Regions from separate parts of the Enterobacter cloacae complex sp. IR5418 genome, predicted to be linked through region 2. Evidence: riboswitches for the same ligand, from Rfam matches in the RefSeq annotation. Region 2 holds a riboswitch; each other region holds the start of a gene.
The links. Region 2 has a riboswitch for thiamine pyrophosphate ahead of thiM (hydroxyethylthiazole kinase). Riboswitches for the same ligand answer to the same signal wherever they lie in the genome.
Positions count from the first base shown of each region.

Region 1: it holds a riboswitch for thiamine pyrophosphate, as region 2 does, so the genes downstream of both, thiC (phosphomethylpyrimidine synthase ThiC) here and thiM (hydroxyethylthiazole kinase) in region 2, are expected to answer to the same signal.
Region 3: it holds a riboswitch for thiamine pyrophosphate, as region 2 does, so the genes downstream of both, thiB (thiamine ABC transporter substrate binding subunit) here and thiM (hydroxyethylthiazole kinase) in region 2, are expected to answer to the same signal.

Region 1 covers NZ_JBMKHS010000039.1:5,442-10,739, reverse strand. The annotation lists gene thiE (thiamine phosphate synthase) at 1-321, opposite strand, end outside; gene thiC (phosphomethylpyrimidine synthase ThiC) at 321-2,216, opposite strand; TPP riboswitch at 2,296-2,405, opposite strand; gene ACOTX7_RS20725 (Rsd/AlgQ family anti-sigma factor) at 2,460-2,957, opposite strand; gene nudC (NAD(+) diphosphatase) at 3,053-3,826, shown strand; gene hemE (uroporphyrinogen decarboxylase) at 3,865-4,929, shown strand; gene nfi (deoxyribonuclease V) at 4,939-5,298, shown strand, end outside.
Region 2 covers NZ_JBMKHS010000033.1:28,477-33,774, reverse strand. The annotation lists gene ACOTX7_RS19800 (GntR family transcriptional regulator) at 1-573, opposite strand, end outside; gene thiD (bifunctional hydroxymethylpyrimidine kinase/phosphomethylpyrimidine kinase) at 616-1,416, opposite strand; gene thiM (hydroxyethylthiazole kinase) at 1,413-2,183, opposite strand; TPP riboswitch at 2,219-2,315, opposite strand; gene ACOTX7_RS19785 (YadA C-terminal domain-containing protein) at 2,932-3,987, shown strand; gene ACOTX7_RS19780 (hypothetical protein) at 4,173-4,616, shown strand; gene ACOTX7_RS19775 (diaminobutyrate--2-oxoglutarate transaminase) at 4,928-5,298, shown strand, end outside.
Region 3 covers NZ_JBMKHS010000003.1:137,509-142,806, forward strand. The annotation lists gene thiQ (thiamine ABC transporter ATP-binding protein ThiQ) at 1-337, opposite strand, end outside; gene thiP (thiamine/thiamine pyrophosphate ABC transporter permease ThiP) at 321-1,931, opposite strand; gene thiB (thiamine ABC transporter substrate binding subunit) at 1,907-2,890, opposite strand; TPP riboswitch at 2,922-3,022, opposite strand; gene sgrR (HTH-type transcriptional regulator SgrR) at 3,059-4,714, opposite strand; gene sgrT (glucose uptake inhibitor SgrT) at 4,803-4,955, shown strand; gene ACOTX7_RS03975 (sugar efflux transporter) at 5,075-5,298, shown strand, end outside.

The DNA.
Region 1 (5,298 bases), on a different contig from region 2:
AACGCCAAGGCGTAGCCCGGCGTCGCGGATAGCGTTCAGATCCGTTGTTTCCAGATCTTCCTGTCCCAGATGCACGCCGTACGCCTGGTGTTTAACCGCCAGCCGCCAGTAGTCGTTGATAAACAGGCGGGCGTCGTAGCGACGTCCCAGCGCGATGGCGGCGACCACGTCGGCCTCCACCTCTTCATCACGTTTATCCTTGATGCGCAGCTGTAGGGTGCGAACGCCAGCTTCCAGCAGGCGGGCGATCCACTCCACGCTGTCCACCACCGGGTAAAGTCCTAAGCGGAAGGGTACGGGGGGGAAATCAGGCTGATACATTACGCCTCCTCTTTTTTGAGGTAAATTTCACCGCCTTTCGCGCGGAAGGTTTCCGACATGTCCGCCATACCGACTTCAATGGTCTGCGCGGCGGCGTAGTCGCGCACCTCCTGGCTGATTTTCATCGAGCAGAATTTTGGTCCGCACATGGAGCAGAAGTGCGCCACCTTACCCGACTCCTGCGGCAGGGTTTCATCGTGATAGGCGCGGGCGGTGAACGGGTCCAGCGCCAGGTTGAACTGGTCTTCCCAGCGGAATTCAAAGCGCGCTTTGGACATAGCGTTGTCGCGGATTTGCGCGCCCGGATGGCCTTTCGCCAGATCCGCCGCGTGGGCGGCAATCTTGTAGGTGATCAGCCCCTGCTTCACGTCCTCTTTGTTTGGCAGACCGAGATGCTCTTTCGGCGTCACGTAGCAGAGCATGGCGCAGCCGAACCAGCCGATCATCGCCGCGCCGATCCCGGACGTGAAGTGGTCATAGCCCGGCGCAATATCGGTGGTCAACGGCCCCAGGGTATAGAACGGTGCTTCGTGGCAGTGCTCCAGCTCCTCGGTCATGTTGCGGCGGATCATCTGCATCGGCACGTGGCCCGGGCCTTCAATCATTACCTGCACGTCATACTCCCAGGCGATTTTGGTCAGTTCGCCCAACGTATGCAGCTCGGCAAACTGCGCCTCGTCGTTCGCGTCACGGATGGAGCCAGGACGCAGGCCGTCGCCCAGCGACAGAGAGACATCGTACGCAGCGCAGATTTCGCAGATCTCTCGGAAATGCTCGTAGAGGAAGTTTTCCTGATGATGGGACAGGCACCACTTCGCCATAATCGAACCGCCGCGCGAGACGATGCCGGTCAGACGTTTCGCCGTCATCGGCACGTAGCGCAGCAGCACGCCCGCGTGGATGGTGAAGTAGTCCACGCCCTGCTCGGCCTGCTCCAGCAGCGTGTCGCGGAAGGCTTCCCAGGTGAGGTCTTCTGCAATGCCGTTGACCTTCTCCAGCGCCTGATAAATCGGGACGGTGCCAATCGGCACCGGGCTGTTACGCAGGATCCACTCGCGGGTTTCGTGGATGTAGCGGCCCGTGGAAAGGTCCATTACCGTGTCCGCGCCCCAGCGCGTCGACCAGACCAGCTTTTCCACCTCTTCTTCGATGGAAGAGGTAACGGCAGAGTTGCCGATGTTAGCGTTGACCTTCACCAGAAAGTTACGGCCGATAATCATCGGCTCGGATTCCGGGTGGTTGATGTTGGCGGGGATAATGGCGCGCCCGGCGGCCACTTCGTCACGCACGAATTCCGGCGTGATGTTCTCCGGCAGGCGAGCGCCAAATCCTTCACCCGGATGCTGATAGCGCAGCACTTCGCTACGGATGCGCTCGCGGCCCATGTTTTCGCGGATGGCGATGAACTCCATCTCCGGTGTGACAATACCCTGGCGCGCGTAGTGCAGCTGGGTCACGCATTTACCCGCTCTGGCGCGTTTTGGCGTCAGCAGGCCGGTAAAGCGCAGCTCGTCCAGACCGTCGTCGGCCAGGCGCTCGTTGGTATACGCCGAGCTGCGCACGCTCAGTTCCTCGCAGTCGTTACGCGCATCAATCCACGGCTGGCGAAGCTTTGCCAGACCCTGCTGCACATTGATGGCAACAGAAGGGTCGCCGTACGGGCCGGAGGTGTCATACACCGGCACGGCTTCGTTGTCTTCAAACTGCGGATTCTCTTTGCTGCCGCCAATAAGCGTCGGGCTGAGCTGGATTTCGCGCATCGGCACACGGATATCAGCCTGCGAGCCAGAAATATAGATGCGCGTTGAGTTCGGGAAAGCGGTGCCTTCCAGGGTGTCGATGAAGTGTTGGGCTTGTGCGCGCTGTTCGCGGCGGGTCAGTTTTGTTGTAGACATAGCTCATTCCAGATGTGAAGGACATGGCTTGTCAGACGACGGATGAAGCAAGAGAAGATCGCCCCAGGGGCGATACAACAGCAGTGTGACTCTTGTTCCCTTCGCAGGTATTAGCCTGATCAGGTTCCGCGGATCCCGAATTAACGGTCTCAGCCCGTGCTTTCGCACTGGGCACTCCGACAAGAAAAATCCCCCTCGTGAGAGGGGCGAATGGTTGTAAATTACTCGTTAACGATTAAGAACTCAAGCAGGGCGCGCAACGTTATCGCTGATGCTGATATTCAGGTTGTTGTCCAGCACGAGGGCGATGAGCTTGTCTTCCAGCGTGAATCGCTCTTCCAGGGCCTCGCCAAGGTCGGAAAGCGCCTGCTGAAACTCAAGATAGTTATCGTGATCGATAGCGTTCTCAAGCGTGGAATCGTAGTAGTCCATGATCTGCTGGGTGTTGGCTTCCAGCAGCGGACAAAGTTTGCTGGCCGCTAAATACGGCGTTGTCCCTTCCATTTCGCGGATAATGCGTTCATAAATGTTGAAATGGCCGTCGGAAAGGTAGTCGACAAGGCTCTGACAAAAGTCATCCAGCGCTTTTTCATTCAGCCGCATAAAGGATTCTTTGCCAGGCTTAAGACCAACCAGATTGTAATACGCCACGAGTAGATGCTTGCGCACATGTAGCCAGCGATCCACCAGGGTGTTACTTCCTCCAACGCGCTCAGTCAGGCTTTCCAGCTGGTTTAACATGGTCGACTCCATAAGGTTTAGAATGGGATCTGCTTATCCAAAATGTAACCACAATGCTAACAAAATGTCAGTGAAGCGAAGGTAGTGCAATAGATATGGATCGTATTATTGAAAAATCAGATCTGGGTTGGTGGATCGTCAGTCACGAACAAAAATTATGGCTGCCTGGTGGGGAGATACCCTACGGAGCGGCAGAGATCTTCGATCTCGTCGGCCAACCCGCTCTGCGGATCGGCGAGTGGCAGGGCGATCCGGTATGGTTGATCCAACAGGCTCGTCGTCAGGATATGGGATCCGTTCGTCAGGTACTGGATCGGGATGTCGGCCTGTTTCAGCTGGCGGGGCGCGGCGTGCAGCTGGCGGAGTTTTACCGCTCGCACAAATACTGCGGCTACTGCGGGCACACCATGCACCCGAGCAAAACCGAGTGGGCAATGCTCTGCGGCCACTGCCGTGAACGCTACTATCCGCAAATCGCGCCGTGCATCATTGTCGCCATCCGCCGGGATGATTCCATCCTGCTGGCACAGCATACCCGCCATCGAAACGGCATTCACACCGTCCTCGCCGGTTTCGTGGAAGTTGGTGAAACGCTGGAGCAGGCGGTGGCGCGTGAGGTGATGGAGGAGAGCGGCATCAAGGTGAAAAACCTGCGCTACGTGACGTCGCAGCCGTGGCCGTTCCCGATGTCTCTGATGACCGCGTTTATGGCGGAATACGACAGCGGCGAGATTGTTATCGATCAGAAAGAGCTGCTGGAGGCGAACTGGTATCGCTACGACGATTTGCCTCTTTTACCCCCTCCGGGTACGGTGGCGCGTCGCCTGATAGAAGATACCGTGGCAATGTGTCGGGCCGAGTATGAGTAGTGTTACACTGACGGACTGACGCAATAAGGAACTGCAAAATGACCGAACTGAAGAACGATCGTTATCTGCGTGCGCTGCTGCGCCAGCCCGTTGATGTCACCCCGGTGTGGATGATGCGCCAGGCGGGACGCTATCTGCCAGAGTACAAAGCCACGCGCGCGCAGGCCGGTGATTTTATGTCGCTGTGCAAAAACGCCGAGCTGGCCTGTGAAGTGACGCTCCAGCCGCTACGCCGCTTCCCGCTTGATGCCGCCATTCTTTTTTCGGACATTCTCACCATTCCGGATGCGATGGGCCTTGGGCTCTATTTCGAAACCGGAGAAGGCCCGCGTTTTACCTCTCCGATCAAAAGCAAAGCCGACGTTGATAAGCTGCCGATCCCCGATCCGGAAGGCGAGCTGGGCTACGTGATGAACGCCGTGCGCACCATCCGCCGCGAGTTGAAAGGCGAGGTGCCGCTGATTGGCTTCTCCGGCAGCCCGTGGACGCTGGCCACCTACATGGTGGAAGGCGGCAGCAGCAAAGCCTTTACTGTGATCAAAAAGATGATGTACGCCGAGCCGCTGGCGCTGCATGCCCTGCTCGACAAGCTGGCGAAGAGCGTCACACTCTATCTCAACGCGCAGATTAAAGCCGGTGCGCAGTCAGTGATGATTTTCGACACCTGGGGCGGCGTGCTGACCGGACGCGATTATCAGCAGTTCTCCCTGTACTACATGCACAAAATCGTCGACGGCCTGCTGCGTGAAAACGAAGGCCGCCGCGTGCCGGTAACGCTGTTTACCAAAGGCGGCGGTCAGTGGCTGGAAGCGATGGCGGCCACCGGCTGCGACGCGCTGGGCCTCGACTGGACCACCGATATTGCCGATGCGCGTCGTCGCGTGGGGGACAAAGTGGCGCTCCAGGGCAACATGGACCCGTCCATGCTCTATGCGCAGCCCGCCCGCATCGAAGAAGAAGTGTCGACTATACTGTCTGGTTTCGGCCAGGGCGAAGGCCATGTCTTCAACCTCGGTCACGGTATTCATCAGGATGTACCGCCAGAACACGCAGGCGTATTTGTGGAGGCGGTGCATCGGCTTTCTGCCCAGTATCACAAGTAAGGAGTGGTTATGGATCTCGCGTCGCTACGCGCTCAGCAAATCGAACTGGCTTCATCGGTGATCCGCGAGGATCGTCTGGATACCGACCCTCCGCGGTACATCGGCGGAGCGGACGTCGGGTTCGAGCAGGGCGGTGAAGTGACGCGAGCGGCGATGGTGGTGCTGAAATACCCTTCGCTGGAGCTGGTGGAGTACAAGGTGGCGCGTATCGCCACCACTATGCCGTACATCCCCGGCTTTCTCTCCTTCCGCGAATATCCCGCGCTGCTGGCCGCGTGGGAGCAACTCTCGCAAAAACCCGATCTGCTGTTTGTTGATGGGCACGGTATCTCCCATCCGCGTCGCTTAGGCGTCGCCAGCCACTTTGGT
Region 2 (5,298 bases):
ACGGGTGCGCTGCGGAAAGATATTCTGGCTGCGGAAGTAATCATAAAGCGAGACGCCGATGTCGTCCGGGTTGGGGATTAACCCTACCGGTACCCAGGACTCCTCTATTGATACCGCATCGTCATCCACGTAGCGGATGCGCTTAAGCAGAAAGACATCGCTGTCCGGCGCAAGGGAAAGGTGGCGGGCGATCTCTTCCGGGCACTTCACGACGCGTTTATTGACCCACAGCGTGTTGGGCGTTTTGCCACGCAGCACCACCTGCTGAGAAAACCCGCGCGCCTCTTTAAGCGAATATTCAAAGATATTGTTGATTTGCGTACCGTATCCACGCGCGCGGGTGACAACACCGGCCTCTTCCAGCGCCTGCATTGCTTTACGCACCGTAATGCGCGACACACCGGCCAGCTGGCTCAGATCGCGCTCGCCAGGTAAAATATTACCGTGCGCGAGCACGCCGCTGCGTACCGCGTTTTTAACCGTTTCGGCAAATTTCAGATACAACGGCGTGTTGTCCGGTGCGGCAATTCGTTCCTTGAGTTGAGCAATTAACCGGGTATGCGCTTGTTCCATCTCTGTTTTTCTCTGGCATAAGGTTTTATGCCAGTATACGGCTTACCACCATGCATGAAAATGGTGAACCGGCCCAATACCGTGACCCACTTCCAGAGAATCGGCTTTTGCCAGCGCGCCGGAGAGCCAGATCTTCGCCTGCTGTACCGTCTCCGCCCAGCTAGCGTGACGGGGACGCAGCGCCGCCAGCGCCGCCGAGAGCGTGCAGCCCGTGCCGTGGGTGTTTTTGGTTTGTACGCGCGGGGCGGTGAAACGTTGCGCGCCATCGCGGGTGAAAAGCCAGTCCGGGCTTTCGGCATCATCAAGATGACCGCCTTTCATCAGCACCGCGCTGCATCCCATCGCCAGCAGCGCATTGCCCTGCTCTTTCATCTCACGTTCGTTTTGCGCGTGTGGCGCATCCAGCAGCGCGGCGGCTTCAGGCAGGTTTGGCGTGATCAGCGCCACCTGCGGCAGCAGCTTTTTACGCAGCGTGTCGACGGCAGAGGCGGACAGCAGCAGATCGCCGCTTTTGGCCAGCATCACGGTATCGAGCACCACGTTTTTTATCCGGTAATGTTTGAGACGTTCAGCAACCGCTTCAACAATGTCCGCCTCTGCGAGCATGCCGATTTTAGTGGTGTCGATACGTACATCGCTGAATACCGAATCCAGCTGTGCGGCGACAAAATCCGGCTCAATGCGATACACCGACTGTACCCCGCGCGTGTTTTGCGCCACCAGCGCGGTGATAACCGAGCAGCCGTAAGCGCCGAGCGCAGAGAAGGTTTTCAGGTCTGCCTGGATCCCCGCGCCACCGCTGGGATCGGTTCCCGCAATAGTCAGGGCGTTAATGCGTGTCATACCTGCTCCTCCAGCGCGTAAAGCGCATCCAGAAACGCCGGGGCAAAGCTGCCGGGGCCACGGCTATGAGACAGCGCAACTGACCCTGCACGTTTCATAAAGCCGCAGGCTGCCGTTGCGTTATCAAGCCTGTCGCCAGGCAGCGAGCAGCAGGCGGCGACAACCGCCGAGAGCGCACAGCCTGTCCCCACCACGCGGGTCATCAGCGGGTCGCCACCCGCGACCCTACGGGTTCGCTGGCCGTCGGTGATGTGATCCACTTCCCCTGTGACGACAACAACGGCGTGGGTCTGGCGGGCCAGCGCCTGCGCAGCGCTCAACGCGCTCGCCGCCGTATCGGTGGAATCCACCCCACGCCCGCCCGCACTCATTCCGGCAAGGGCGAGGATTTCGGAGGCGTTTCCACGAATGGCCGCAGGTTTAAGGGATAATAGTTGCTGGCAAAAGCGGGTGCGGAACGCCAGGGCGCCAACCGCGACCGGATCCAGAACCCAGGGAGTGCCCGCGCCTACTGCGCTCTCAATGGCCCGACGCATCGACTGGGCGCGCGGCGCGGTGAGTGTACCCACGTTGATGAGCAGCGCATCGGCAAGTGCGGCAAACTGTTCCGCTTCCTCGGCTTCGATCACCATTGCCGGGGAAGCCCCCAGCGCGAGCAGAACGTTAGCGGTGAAGGTCTGCACGACATCGTTCGTCATACAGTGCGTGAGCGGAGAACGGGTTCGGAATTGATGTAAAACGTGTGAGTCGAGCAGGTCAGGCTGCATGGTTTCGCTCCTGCCGTACGTGAAGAAGCGATGACCGGGTAGGCATCTGACTTCCCTACGCTGGCATTATCCAGATCAGGTAATACGGGTATTTCTCAGCCTTCACAAAGAAGGGCACCCCGAGTCAAATTACTTATAAAACAGCATATTACGAACTAGCAATTCGTAGTCATGTAGTGTAACCGGGGGGTAACATGGGTGCAAGGAGTTTCGGGCTGTCCGTTAACCACCCGTTGTGACCAATAACCTGCAAGATATTACCTACGCTCAATATGTATACATTATTGTTCAGTAAATTATCCTGCTAGATTTGTTAATAACTCATGAAAAACATTATTCACTCTCTATGCGAGGAAATTTTATTTTTATCCATAATGACGCACCGGGAGCGCTTTTATAAGATAGTCCACCTTCTTTCGTATGAAATAAACCCGCATATTAATGTAAACATTTATTTTGCAGAATTTTATTTCTGTTAAACACTTAATTTAACCCGCTCATTTACCACGTCATTTTCACCTTAATGTTTACACTAATAACAACCGCAAAATGACTTTTACGCCGTCGGAACTATTCATAATATTTATGACTTAGATCAAAATCATTGGTTTGTGTTTAATTGATAGTTTACTCGCGTTACTAAATAAGATTTAGACAGCGTTTATCCGTTTTTTAAATCCAGAAAATAAAGCTGTTCAGCTTCAGTATTTTTCAACAGTTAATGATGTGAGCTTTTCAAATGAAATCCATGAATAAAACCTTTGTTGCTATATTTGTAATGGGCGTTGTCTTAGCGGGTACAACAAGCCTCGCTGAAGCCGCGAATACGGTTTGGGACAATCAGCAAATCACTAACATTGTCGATGACCATCAGAATCAGATTACACAAAACAAAGCTGATAGCATTAACCGTGATATCGCAACGGATAACCGCTTAACGCAGGTTGATGACGACCTTCAGTCCACAAAACTAGGCGTGTTGGTCGTGGATAAAATGGCTCACGACGCACATCAGAAAGCGTTGCTTGCAGGCGCGCTTGCCGATACCGCCAGTCTGAAAAGTGAGGCGGCCCTACAGGGTGTGGCGACTAACGGAGCAGCAATTATCAACCTTCAACACGTCGATAATATTCAGGACAGCCGCCTTACTGCTCTCGAAAATGCACCTAAACCCATCAACGGTACAGATGGCGCGAAAGGTGATAAAGGGGATACCGGTGCGACTGGCGCGAAAGGCGATAAAGGTGATACCGGTGCAACTGGCGCGAAGGGCGATAAAGGCGATACCGGCGCGACAGGCATGAAAGGTGATAAGGGTGATACTGGCGCACAAGGCATTGCGGGAAGAAACGGTCGCGACGGTGCAGACGGTCATAACGGTAAAGATGGTGTAACAACCACCGTGACACAACGACAACTGGATACGGCTACCCAGGCGAAGGTCGCTAAAAATAGCCTGGCTGTTACCGCCGCCACGCAGGATCTGCAAGCCACCAGGCAGACATTACAGGCTATGAATACTAACACCAGCCAGCAATTTAAAACTCTGCGTGATGAAGTGGACAATAATAAGAAGCAGGCCAATGCCGGTATTTCAGGGGCGATGGCGATGGCGGGTTTGCCACAAGTGCAAACGAATCAGCGCCTCATGTTCTCTGCTGGCGGCGCGACTTACAACGGCGAGAGCGCGCTTGCTGTCGGTGCGTCCGTTAACGTTAATTCCCATGTCATTGCGAAAGTGAGCTTCTCAGATGATACCGCGAATAATATGGGTGCTTCGGTTGGGATTGGAATGGGCTTTTAAAGCGTAAAACAATCATCGGACAAATATAAAGTCTCATTTTTTACTGATGAGCATTTCGTTGATACAAAAAGATGTCTAAATATATTTTTATTTCAGCAGCCCTGTATCTGATGCTGATTTCGGTCGGGATCTGGATCGGCGTGATGTACGTCTCCTGGTATTTGTGTCGTTTTTAAGGTGAAAAAATGAAGAAATCAATGATGTTAGTTATAAGTACTGCCGTGCTTGCAGGTTGTGTCTCGCCTGCGCACGCCATAAACGCCCATTATCGCGCTCAATTAGAACGTTCAGGATGCACGCAAATTAGCGCTGGCGATGGCTCCTGCGATATCAGCAAAACCAAAGCGGAAAACGCGGCACAACACAAACCAGCGGAATCCGTTCACGATCCCCTGCGAGAAGCCTCATTCTCGTCGGATACGGTTAATGCCACCCTTTCAAACGGCTTTTTTAGCGCCACGGTCAACGGCAAAAAAGCCAGCGTTAAACGTCTGAATGCGAATTTCTATGAGATTCAGGGTAACGGTTTTGTGATATCGCTAAGCCTGGATGAAAACGGTATTACGGACGCGTCGTGGAATAAAACGAAGGGGCGCGAACACGGCGTTTTACACGTTACCCAGAAATAAACAGCGTAAGGAGGCTCTCCGCCTCCTTTTCTCTTGCTAATCGCACGATTTGTCACACACTTTTGTCTGATTTTACAATGCTGACAAATCACACGTAAGCCACTGTTTTTATTTGCCATAAATTGCAACTTTCCGCCTGAAAACGAGGTTCTACTCTCCCCTGTGCCCTGTGTCACAAAACAGTAAACAAATTAACCATTGAGCCAGGTGACAAAAGGCTCTATATTGGCGGCGTTTTTTTCAGGCCCCATCTGTTTTTTAACTTTTTATTCAATCGTTGCTCATAACGAAGCGGCGGTTGTAGGAGTGATATGATGACGGATAAAGTCCGTATTGACACCGTAGATGCCCACAAAAGCAACGAAACCTATCTGGCCCGTCAGGCCGAGTTTGAATCTAACGTCAGGAGTTATCCGCGCAAACTGCCTTTAGCCATCACGAAAGCAGAAGGCGTGTGGATCACCGATGCAGATAATAAAGAATACCTTGACTGTTTAGCCGGCGCAGGCACCCTCGCGCTTGGACACAATCATCCTGATGTGCTGAAAAGCATCCAAAATGTCATTACCAGCGGCTTGCCGTTACATACCCTGGATCTGACCACGCCTCTGAAAGACGCGTTTTCAGAATACCTCCTTTCTCTGTTGCCTGGTCAGGGCAAAGAGTACTGCTTGCAATTCAC
Region 3 (5,298 bases), on a different contig from region 2:
TCGCCTCCAGCTTCTGACGTTGCGCAGCATTGAGCTTTAAGCCCGGATCCATACCCAGCGCGATGTTCTGCCACACCGTAAGGTGATTAAACAGATTGTTTTCCTGAAACAGCATCGACACCGGACGCTTAGCCGGTGGATCGTAGGTATACTCGCCATTATCAATGACGATCGTCCCGCTGGCAGGCTGCAAAAAACCGGCAATCAGATTGAGCAGGGTACTTTTTCCGGCCCCGCTTGGGCCAAGCACTGCGATTCGCTCTCCCTGACGAACGGAGAGGGTAAAACGCATTGGCAGGTGCTCATAAAGCCAGGTTACATCAGTCAGTTTTAACATCACGCCCCGGAAGTTTTTCGATAACGGTAAATAAGGCAAAACACAGCAGCAACAGGAGCAGTGCCGTGACCGCGCCATCCTGACTGCGATAAGAGCCAATTTGCTGATAAAGCCAGAACGGCAGCGTGCGGAAATTTTCGTTGCCAAAGAGGGCGACTACGCCAAAATCGCCAATCGACAGCACGCAGGCAAAGGCCAGCGCCTGGGCGAGCGGTCGTTTCAGGGCGCGTAGCTCGACCACCTTCAGCCGCCGCCAGCCCATAATGCCAAGGGACTGGCACAGGAAGCTATACCGGCTGTTTGCATCCCGCATCGGGTTTTCCAGCACCTTCAGCGCATATGGGATGGCCATTAAGGCGTTGGTAAAAATGACGATGCCGTCGGCGCTCTCCGGCAGGCCGAGGGTGCTGTTAAACAGTAAAAAGAACCCTGTCGCCAGCACAATGCCCGGCATCGCCAGGATCAGCATGCCCGTCAGCTCCAGCGCCTGTCCGGCTTTGCGGGCATGACGCGCGTAGAGTTCGCGGCTACTCCAGAGCAGCATCATGGTCAGGATCACACACAATAGCCCGGCTGCCAGCGCGATGCGCAATGAGGTCCACGTCGCTTGCCACAGGACAGGCTGTTGCAGTACCGACATCACATTGCGATTCAGGCCATCAACGATAACGGCCAGCAGCGGGGGCAGCAGAAGCAGGAGTGCCAGCGCAATCAGCATAAAATCCGAGACGCGGCTGTGCAGGCTGTCCTGCGGATCGCGCCAGCCAGTCACGTTATTACTGCCTGCGGGGAGCGCTTTGCTTAGCCGCTGGCTGAGTAACACCAGTGCCAGACAGCACACCATCTGGACGATCGCCAGCAGCGCGGCGCGCCCCGGATCGTAGTCGTAACTTAAGGCCTGATAAATCGCCAGCTCAATGGTGGTGGCCTGCGGCCCGCCGCCGAGAGAAAGCACAGTCGCAAAGCTGGCGAAGCAGAGCATAAAAATCAGCGCGGCAACCGGGGCGATTTGTCGTCGCAGCCACGGCCATTCGACAAAACGGAAGAACGACCAGCCGCGCATGCCAAGCTGGGCGGCAATCTGGCGCTGCTCGCCGGGAATGTTTTCCAGCGCCTGTAAAAAGAGGCGCGTCGCCATCGGCATATTGAAAAAAATATGCGCCAGCAGAATGCCTTTCAGGCCGTAGGGGGAGAAGGTCCATTCCAGGCCAAGCAGGCTGAAGAGGGAGGCCAGCCAGCCCTGCCGACCGTAGACGCTCAGAATCCCGAACACCGCCACCAGTACCGGGAGGATGAGCGTCATCGCGCACAGCCGTAGCAGGGCCAGTCTGCCGGGGAAACGTCTGCGATAGAGCGCGCGCGCGAGGAAAATGGCCGGGAGCACCGACAACAGTGCGGAGAGAAACGCCTGCCAGAAGGAGAAACGAATGACGTGCCAGAGATAGCTGTCGTGCCAGAGGGCGAGCAGATCGCTCTCTGGCGCGTTAAACCACAGCGCAAGGAATGCCCCCAGGCTGACGACCACCATCAGTATGGCGGCGAGCAGCCCGGGAACTAACCAGCCGGGGATCAGCGGCTGACGGCGCGTTGCCATTCGCTTATCCATGCGGCACGCTGGGCGGCAACCTGCTGCGGCGTGAATTCCAGTGAGGTTTGCGGTTTGTTCAGCTGCTCAAAACCTGCCGGCAGCGCAACGTCAGTGACAGGGTACATCCAGTTTCCTGTCGGAATAGCATTCTGGAAGGCCGGTGAAACCATAAATTTCAGGAATTTTTCAGCAAGCTCCGGCTGTTTGCTCGCGGCGGTGCGGGCAGCCACTTCCACCTGCAAATAATGTCCTTCAGCAAAGTTCGCGGCGGCGTAGTTATCTTTCTTCTCGGCGATAATGTGGTAGGCCGGAGAGGTGGTATAGCTCAGTACCAGGTCGCTTTCGCCTTTCAGGAACAGGCCGTAGGCTTCGCTCCAGCCTTTGGTGACGGTAACGGTTTTCGCGGCCAGCTTCTGCCACGCTTCCGGCGTTTTGTCTCCGTAGACCTTTTGCATCCACAGCAGCAGCCCCAGACCCGGCGTGCTGGTACGCGGATCTTCATAAATCACGCGCCACTTCTGGTCGCTTTCGACCAGCTCTTTCAGGCTTTTTGGCGGGTTCTTCAGCTTATTTTTGTCGTAGACGAACGCAAAGTACCCGTAATCAAAGGGAACAAATGTGTCGTTTTTCCAGCCGCCCGGCACGTTGACGGCATCTGCCGCCACGCCGCTTTTGGCGAACAGTCTGGTTTGGGTGGCGGCTTCCAGCAGGTTGTTATCCAGCCCCAGCACCACGTCGGCTTTGCTGTTTTTGCCTTCCATGCGCAGACGGTTGAGCAGCGACACGCCATCTTCCAGCGCCACGAATTTCAGCTCGCAGTTGCAGTCGGCTTCGAAGGCTTTTTTAACCACCGGGCCGGGGCCCCAGTCGGCGGAGAAGGAGTCGTAGGTATAGACCGTCAGAACAGGCTTAGCAAAAACAGGCAGCGCAAACAGCGCCAGCAGAGGAAGAACGTTTTTTAACACTTTGCACCTCAGGGTTGAGTGGCAAAGGATTTTGAGAGACAGCCTCAAATCCCTTCGCCGGCGTTATCCGGATCAGGTTCGACGGGTATTATCTCAGCGCACATCAGTGATGCAGCACCCCGTTGAGAACGGCGTTATTGTAATGATTTGGTGAATATTACGAAAGCGTTATGGCTCCGGCGGCGCAAACCAGGCGGATTTAAAATCAAACCAGCCCAGGGTATTCATCCGCAGGCCGCGCATGCTGCGCTGTCCCTGGATCAGCAGCCAGTGGTGGATCAGCGGTACGATCGTCTGCCCGGCCAGTAGCTCCTGGCACCAGGCGGCCAGATCCATTTCGCCTGCCCGCCACCGCGCGGCGTCCTGCTGCCAGTTCCGGTTGATACAGTGCTGAATCAGGGGCACTTCATACAGGTGAGAAAAGAGCGAGAAATCAAGCGGCAACGTGAAGTTCGCGCTGTTGAGCCAGATATCGCTGACGACATCCCCACGGTGCCATTCATCATAATCGACTTCCTGTATCGCCAGCGTCACGCCTTCGGCTGCCAGCAGCGTGCTCATGATCTTCGCGATGAAACGGTGCTCAATGTGATCGCGATAGTAGCTGAGGGTGATGGTCTCCAGTCCGGCAGGTTTTTCACTGCGCACGGGCTGCGCATGGTGCCAGCGCGGAAGCAGGCCATAGGCCGGGAACCACCAGGTCTGGTATTGCTCCTCGGCGTGATAAATCAGGTTAGCGGGCGCCAGAATATGGCTGATCCACTTGCGGACGTCGTGGTTTGCTCCGCGATGGCTGCGGCTGTCAAAGAGCAGGTAGTAGCAGCCCTCCTCCAGGCGGCTCTCGAACGCTTTTTCGCCAGCCGTTGGCCCTTCCAGGGTCAGACCTGCACTCAGCTCTTCGTTGAGATCCGGTAACACCCAGACGTTCACTTCGTCGATCAGCGCCCGATACCCAAAGTAGTCATCAAAGGCGCGGATCTTAAGCTGATTGTTGTTGTTCCGCGAAACGGCGTAGGGGCCCGTACCAATCGGCAGGCTGGAAAAATTGTTCAGGGATCGCCACTCGGCAGGCAGGATCATCGAGGGCACATAGCCCAGAAGCCACGGCAGCCATTTGTCCGGCTGCGACAGCTCAATATCCAGCGTCCAGGCCGTCGGGGAGTGGATCTGCGCGATATGCGAGTAGAGCGGCAGGGTGCGGGCGCGCGTTAAAGAGTCGATAACGTCACGCATCTCCAGTTCGCGTCCATGGTGGAAATGAATGCCCGGGCGTAAAAAGAAACGCCAGTGCAGGGGGGAAAGCTGCTGCCAGTGGTGGGCAATATCCGCTTCCAGTTCCCCATTTTCCTCATTTATCCGCGTCAGGCCGCTGAAAATCTGTCTGGCCATGTGGGTTTCTGAGCGACGTAACGCCGTACCGGGCAACAGATTTTTCATTGGGCGATAGTAAAGCACCCGCAGAATGTGGCGTCCCTGACGAAAGCTGCGCCCGAGATGCGAGACCAGCATCTGCCGTACGGCAGCTTTATCGCCTACCAGTTGTACCAGCTGATCGATGCGGTCCTGCTCCAGCAGATCCTCCGCCCGCTGTTGCTGTAATGCCAGGCCGGTATAAAGGAACGTCAGGCGCGAGCGCTTGCCGCGTCCAGCCTCGGCCTCCCAGTTCAGCCAGCCCTGCTGCTGCATGGTGTTAAGGAGGGTACGCATATGACGCCGGGAGCAGTTGAGAAGCTCAGCCAGCTCGTTGAGCGTGGTCTCATGCGATTGCCCCTCGCAGCACTGCCAGAGGCGGATAAATTGTTGTTGCAGTCGACCGGATGGCATAAAAGAGGAACTCCTGACAAAAAATCAGCAATTTATTAATCCCTATATTAGGCCAATAATGCTTCCCGATGAAGCGAGGAGGTAAATTATGAAGAGGTCTACCGCACGTCAGTTTTATCAGCAGTACTTTTCAGCGACAAAAGGATCGTCCTGGCTGGCCCGCCAGTGCGCAGAGCAGCGGCTGAAAACGTTAGAAGAATTGATGCAGTGGGACGTTACGAAACCGACCTCTTCTCGCTAACTCGCCTCGATCATGTGTGACTGAGTATTGGTGCTAATCACCCGCCAGCAAAATGTTTTTGCTGGCTTTTTTCGTTTACTATTTCACCCAATTCGATTCGCTTTCATAAGGACTTGCGCATGCTCTGGTTGATGACGATGGGGCGACGCCTGAACGGCGTGTACGCCGCTTTTATGCTGGTAGCCTTCATGATGGGCGTGGCCGGTGCGCTACAGGCGCCGACGCTGAGCCTGTTTCTCAGCCGCGAGGTGGGGGCGCAGCCGTTTTGGGTGGGCCTGTTCTATACCGTCAACGCCATTGCCGGGATCCTCGTCAGCCTGGGGCTGGCGAAACGATCCGACAG